DNA from 2 places in the Massilia violaceinigra genome. Region 1 is predicted to be linked to the other one. Evidence: predicted binding sites of a transcription regulator. Region 1 holds the regulator's gene; the other holds the start of a gene.
What was found. The regulator FliA, encoded in region 1, starts transcription of late flagellar genes. The targets are predictions, from matches to a motif close to CTAAAGTTTNNNNNNNNNNNGCCGNTA.
Positions count from the first base shown of each region.

Region 2: the regulator FliA is predicted to act here: its motif matches at 1,815-1,841, upstream of CR152_RS09995 (flagellar protein FliT).

Region 1 is NZ_CP024608.1:3,234,497-3,237,902, reverse strand. Features, by position in the region: gene motD (flagellar motor protein MotD) at 1-657, opposite strand, end outside; gene CR152_RS14635 (flagellar motor protein) at 661-1,407, opposite strand; gene CR152_RS14630 (RNA polymerase sigma factor FliA) at 1,389-2,120, opposite strand; gene CR152_RS14625 (MinD/ParA family ATP-binding protein) at 2,136-2,918, opposite strand; gene flhF (flagellar biosynthesis GTPase FlhF) at 2,956-3,406, opposite strand, start outside.
Region 2 is NZ_CP024608.1:2,216,815-2,220,220, forward strand. Features, by position in the region: gene CR152_RS09990 (aspartate aminotransferase type Ic) at 110-1,330, shown strand; gene CR152_RS09995 (flagellar protein FliT) at 1,488-1,766, opposite strand; gene CR152_RS10000 (HDOD domain-containing protein) at 1,880-2,707, opposite strand; gene CR152_RS10005 (M1 family metallopeptidase) at 2,919-3,406, shown strand, end outside.

The sequences.
Region 1 (3,406 bases):
CACCGCGATGTTGGCGCCGTGCCCCACCACCGTGAGCCGCTCGGCGCCCACGCCGCTGTCGATGAACAGGCGCACCACGCTGCTCGCGCGCACCGCCGACAATTCCCAGTTCGACGGAAACAGCGCATTCCTGATCGGCGTCGGGTCGGTATGGCCTTCGACGTGCACCGCGTGCGGGTCGTCCTTGAGCAGCACCGCCAGCGCGCGCAGGGCCTGGTCCGATTCCGGCGTGAGGGTGGCGTCGCCCGGGTCGAACAGCACGCTGGCATTGATCTCGACGCTCACGCCGCGGCTGTTTTGCGTCACGCGCACCTTGCCTTCCCTCACCAGCGGGGCCAGGGTCGAGGTGAGCTTTTGCGCGAGGCTGGTCAGGCGTTCCTTTTCGCGCCGCATGGCTTCCGCGCGCCGTTTGATGAGCGGATCGGGCAGCACGATCAGCTGCGGCACATTGCTGCTGGCGACACTGGCCGTGCTCTGGTCCTTGCCGCCGAAAGCGTCGCCCAGCGACACCGAAAACACCTTGTACTTGCCTTCGTTGACGACCGAAATGGCGTACATCACGACGAAAAAGGCGAACAGCAGGGTGATGAAATCGGCGTACGAAATGAGCCAGCGTTCGTGATTTTCGTGCTCGGCTTCGTACTTTTTGCGCGCCATGGCTCAGGGCCGCGAGAGCAGGCAGGCGACGCGCTCTTCGATCACGCGCGAGTGGTCGCCGCTGGCGATGTCGTGAAAGACGTCGGTGAGGATTTCGTACTGCGTCACCCGTTCGGCGACGATGGTTTTCAGCTTGTTGGCGATCGGGTAGAAGAACATATTGGCCAGCCCGACGCCATACACGGTCGACACGAAGGCCACCGCGATGCCGCTGCCCAGCTTGGCCGGGTCGCTCAGGTTTTCCATCACGTGGATCAGGCCCAGCACCGCGCCCAGGATGCCGATGGTGGGCGAGTAGCCGGCCGCAGACTCCCAGATTTTCACCGCTTGCCGCTCGCCGAATTCGTAGGCCGTCACTTCCATCTCCAGCAGGCTGCGCAGCTTGTCGGGGGCAATGCCGTCGACCACCAGGCGCAAGCCTTTCTGCACGAATTTATCCTTGTTGACGGCCATGTATTTTTCCAGCGAGAGCAGGCCGTCGCGCCGCGCATGCAAGCCCCACACGGCGATTTCGCGCGCCAGCCCGGCACGCTGGCTGGGCGGCGGCGCAAACACCCAGCGCAGCATGCGCACGCCGCGCATGAAGGTTGACGCTTCGCTTTGCAGCAGCACGGCCCCGGCGGTGCCGATGACGACGATGGCAAACGCCGCCGGCTGCACCAGGGAGGACAGCTTGCCGCCCTCCAGCGCCTGGCCGATCAGCAGGCCTGACAGCGCCAGGAAAATCCCCGCTACGCTGGCCCGGTCCACGCCTGCTCCTTCAAGGACGCCCGCAGGCGCGCGACCGCCTGGGTGTGCAATTGCGACACGCGCGATTCCGATACACCCATGACGGCCCCGATCTCTTTCAGGTTCAGTTCCTCTTCGTAATACAGGCCCATGAGGATTTTTTCGCGCGGCGGCAAGTTGTCGATCGCGTCGATGACGGCATGGCGGAAGTCGCCGTCGAGCAGGCTGCGCAGCGGATCGGCATCGTCCACCGCATAGCGGTCGAGGAAGCTGTCGTTGCCTCCTTCGTTGTCGTGGAAATCTTCGTAGTACACCAGCTGGTGGCCGCCGCCGTCGGTGAGCATGTCCTGGTAGTCGGCCAGAGAGAGCTTGAGGCTCTTGGCGACTTCGGATTCGGTGGGCGGATGGCCGAGCTGTTGCTGCAGGGTGCTCATCGCCGTTTCGATCTTGCGCATGTTCTGGCGCATCGAGCGCGGCAGCCAGTCGCTGCTGCGCAGTTCGTCGAGCATGGCGCCGCGGATGCGCAGCACGGCATAGGTCTCGAATTGGGCGCCGTGGGTTTCCTCATAGCGGGTGATGGCGTCGAGCAGGCCGATCATGCCGGCCTGGATCAGGTCGTCCACTTCGACGCTGGGCGGCAGTTTGGCCTTCATGTGGTGGGCGAGACGCTTCACCAACGGCATGTGCTCCGTCAGTAGATGGTTCTTGTCCGCTTTCCCTTTGACGGTATACATAGTTATAAGTATGTTTTAAGAACCAAAATGGGAAGTCCCCCCTGTCCTGCCAAGTTGCGGCATGGCTGTCAGGGCAAAGCGCCCCGCCAGCTGGCGAAATGCCACCGACGCGCCGGCCAGCGGGAACGCATCGACCACGGCCCGGCCCAAGCGCGCGGCCCGGTGCAGGTATTCGTCCGCCGGGACCGAGCCCATCGACGTGAGCTGTACGGCAAGGTAACGACTTGCCGCAGATGACATATTATCGTATACCACCTTTGCTTCGGCTTCGGATGCGCCCGTTACCAGAATTCCGAACGGACGGCGCCCCAACTGTTGCGAAAGTCGCTTGATCAGGGCGTACGCGGCCGTGATCGAGGCGGCGCTGGTGGAGACCTGGACCACGATCTCGGCGCTGTCCATGATCGGCACCGGAAAGGTGTCGTCGTCGCCGAATTCGCCGTCGACGATGACGATGCCGGTCTGCTTGACCAGCACGTCGAAGGTCTTGGCCAGGCGCCGCGCTTCGTCCGGGCCGCCGCGCGCACGCGCCATGCTGACCACGCCGAAGCCTTGCGGCACCTGGTGGATGATCTGGTTCAGCGCGCACTGCTGGCGCGCCACCTGCAGCAGGCTGGCGCGGTCGGCCACGCCTAGGCGCTGGGCCACGCCGTATTCGCGGTCGCAGGCGTCGACGATGAGCACGTCGTTGCCGGCCCGGGCCAGCGAGGCGCCCAGGTTGACCAGCATGGCGCCCTTGTCGTCTTCGGGCGTGGCGGAGAGAAAGGTGACGATGCGCGGCTTGGGGCCGGCCAGCATCCGGCGCAGGCCTTCGGCCTGGTCGAAATCGAAGTGATTAGCCAAGGGACACCTCGCGCAGGCTGCGGTCGTTGCGGGCGGTGCTGGTATTGGCCATCACCAGCGGCAGTTCGGCGTCCGAAAACTGGGTCGCGGCGGCATCGCGCTTGAGGCGGAAGGCGCGGTCGACCAGCATGTTGCGGTCGGCCAGGTGCAGGTCTTCCGGCACGCGCTGGCCGTTCGAGACATAGAACAGGTTCAGTTTCTGGCGGATCACGACGTCGAGCACGTTGCCGATCGAGGCTGCTTCGTCGAGTTTGGTCATGATGCAGCCGGCCAGGCCGCTGCCCTGGTAGGCGCGCACCACTTCATTGAGGGTTTCGTTGGTCGAGGTCGAGTTCAGGCACAGCAGGCGCTTGACGTCGGCGCCGGTCTCGGACAGCATCGCGACCTGTTCGGCCACGTTCTGGTCGCGCTGGGAGACGCCGACGGTGTCGATCAGCACGGTG
Region 2 (3,406 bases), 1.0 Mb from region 1:
CGACACCAGGAGATACCTGGTGATCGCTCTCCAGAATTCTTTCCTCCCCCTGTGATCGTTTTGCCTTCGGGCTATACTCTTCGGTGATCCCATCACCGAAGGCAAGCTCATGACGACGGCAACACATTCAGCACAAGCGCAATACGACCTGTTCCGCCAGCGCGGACTCAAACTCGACATGTCCCGCGGCAAACCGGCGCCCGAACAACTCGACCTCTCCAACGACCTGCTTGACGCCTTGCCGGGCTTTAGTGCGGCCGACGGCACCGACGCCCGCAATTACGGCCTCGGCGTCGGCCTGCCCGAAGCGCGCGCGCTGTTCGGCGGCTTGCTCGGCCTGCCGGCTGCCCAGGTGGTGGTCGACAGCAGTGCCAGCCTGTCGCTGATGCACGACGTGATCGTCTACGCACTGTTGAACGGCGTGCCGGGCGGACAGCCCTGGGTTGGTCAGCAACCGGTGTTTCTGTGCCCGGTGCCCGGCTACGACCGTCATTTCTCGATCTGCGAAGCGCGCGGCATCAAGATGATCAACGTGCCGCTCAACGACGACGGACCGGACATGGACATCGTCGAGCAGCTCGTGGCGACCGACGCCAGCATCAAGGGCATGTGGTGCGTGCCCAAGTACAGCAACCCGTCCGGCACGGTGTATTCGGATGAGGTGGTGCGCCGCCTGGCCGCCATGAAGACGGCCGCGCCGGACTTCCGCCTGATGTGGGACGACGCCTATCGCTTTCATCATCTGACGGACGAGAACGTGCGGATTGCCGAGATCATCGCCGAATGCGCCAGCGCCGGCAATCCGGACCGGGCGATCGTGTTCGCATCGACCTCGAAGGTGAGCTGGGCTGGGTCGGGTATTGCCGCGCTTGCATCGTCGCCGGCCAATATCGCCTGGTGGACGCGCCACGCGGGCATCCGCAGCATCGGCCCGGACAAGATCAACCAGCTGCGCCATGTGCGCCTGCTCAAGGATGTGGCCACCGTTGAGGCGCTGATGACGCGCCACGCGGCGCTGCTCAAGCCCAAGTTCGACGCGGTGCTGGCGCAGTTCAGCGCGCAGCTGGGCGATGTGGCGGGGGTGTCGTGGACGGTGCCGAAGGGCGGGTATTTCATCGATCTGGTGACGCCGCCGGGTGCGGCGAAGAAGACGATCGCGCTGGCGAAGGAAGCAGGGATTACGCTCACGCCGGCTGGCGCTGCGTATCCGTACGGGGTCGATCCCGAGGACAGCCATATCCGGATTGCGCCGAGTTTTCCGTCGTTGCTGGAGATTACCCAGGCGGCCGAGGGGATTGCGCTGGCGTTGAAGGTGGCTGTGGCTGGTTGAGTAACCTCCCGCCGTTCCCGTGTCGCCGCCCTCGTCGTTCCCGCGCAGGCGGGAACGACGGAGGTAGTGGCGGGAATGACGGGAGGCAGGGCAGGGCGGCGTCAAACGACGAATAAAAAAAGCGCCCTCAGGCGCTTTCATTCACATCTTTACCAGTTCAGTGCGTCGCGCACATCACATCCGACAACTGCCACGGCTCGGTAATCTCGCGCACGGCGCGGTCATTGGCCATGATCTGCTTGAGCAAATCGATCTTGCGCATGCGCGGAGCGCCATCGAGTGCCGGCACGCCGGTCTTGGTCGCCGACGCCTGCTGCGCGCACTGCGTTTCCAGGTGCGCCAGGCCGTTCCAGTCGCCTGCTTTTGCCGCAACCGCCATCTTGCCAGTCAGACCAGCAATATTTTCGTACATCGAGAGAACTTCGTTGGAGGTCATGCGCTCACCTGGCCAAAAAATTTATAAAGATTACCGCGTGTCCTTCCATAACGTCGGGATTGCGCGGAACTTTAGCCCTTTTTCAAAAAAATCTGAAAATATTTTTAGCTTACTTAATTGATAAGCTCTTCCAGCCCGCCACTGAGCTCGCCCAGCGGCGGAATCCCGGCAAACAACGCATCCGGCGCCACGCCCAGGCCGGTGGCCAGCGCCGCCGTGAAACAGGCAGCCAGTTCCTCATCGTTCGGCTGGCGCTCCTCGTAGCGCGCGCGCAGCACGGCCAGGTGAATCACCGCCGCCATCCGGTAGGAAGGCGACTCCGGCGTCGGATCGCCAAAGTGGCGCAAGGTCTGGTGAAACAGGTCGGGGAACTTCCAGCGTACCGCCAGTTCCGCCCCCACTTCGCTGAAATCGTAGCCGAACAGCGCTTTTTCGGCCGCGATGCGGCCATTCTCATACGGCCCGACCGTCTGGTCGAGCTCCCGCGCCTGCTCCGCCACGCCCGCATGCATCACCAGTTGCCCGATCCCGTGCATCATCCCGATCGTGAACGCCAGGTCGGTATTGGCGCCGATCTGCTTGGCGATCCACTTGGCCGCCACCGCCGTGTGCAGGCTGTAGCGCCAGAAGCGCTTCAGGTCGAGGCCCGGCACGGTCTTGAAGCTGCCCACCAGGCCGGAACTGATCACCAGGGTCCGCACCGTCACAAAACCGAGCATGCGCACCGCGTCGCCCACATTGCCGATCCGGCGCGAGACGTGATAGTAGGCCGAGTTGGCCAGCCGCAGCAGCTTGGCGCTCAGCACCGGGTCGAGCGAGAGCTTGCGCGCGATCTCTTCGACCGCCACATCCGGGTCGTCGAAGCTGCTGATCAGTTCTGCCACCACTTTGGGCGCGGAGGGCAGGGCGTTCGGATTTTGCAGCAGGGTCTCGAGAGTCATGGTGTCTCCTGGTTGATGCGGGCTCGCGGCAGCCAGACTATATAGAGAAACATTGGGCAGCGCTACTGGAGCGCCACGGTTCCCGTTTTACGCACTCTGGCCGCCTATTGTGCAGTTTGTCGCATTTGGTGTACGTTTCGCACTGCGCTCGATTAGAGTGCAGGCTGGGAAGTCGCGCCGGTCCTGGCGCCGCCACGAAGAGAGAAAAGACATGACATTATTGAAAGCCCGACGTCTGGCCGCCGCCATCGCGCTCGCCTGTACCGCCTTTGCCGCCCATGCCGAAGCCCCGTACGCGTTCGCCACCACGCCGGGCAAGCTGCCGAAGGATATCGTGCCGGTGCAGTATGCCGCCCACCTGATCCCCGACCTGGCCGCCAATACCTTCCTCGGTTCCGAGACGGTGGAAATCGAAGTGCTTAAAACCACCTCCCTCATCATGCTCAACGCCGTCGACCTCGAGATCGACGCGGCCAGCCTGTCGGGCAAGAACATCGGCTCCCTGAAACTGACGCCCAAGATCGACAAGGAACAGGAAACGCTCAGCTTCGCGCTGGCGCAGCCGCTCGAACCTGGCCGCTACAACCTGGCCCTCAAGTTCCACGGCGTGATCAACCGCGAAGCGCGCGGCATGTTCCACATGAAGTACAAGGCCGGCAGCGCGGCGCGCACCATGATCGCCACCAACATGGAGCCGAC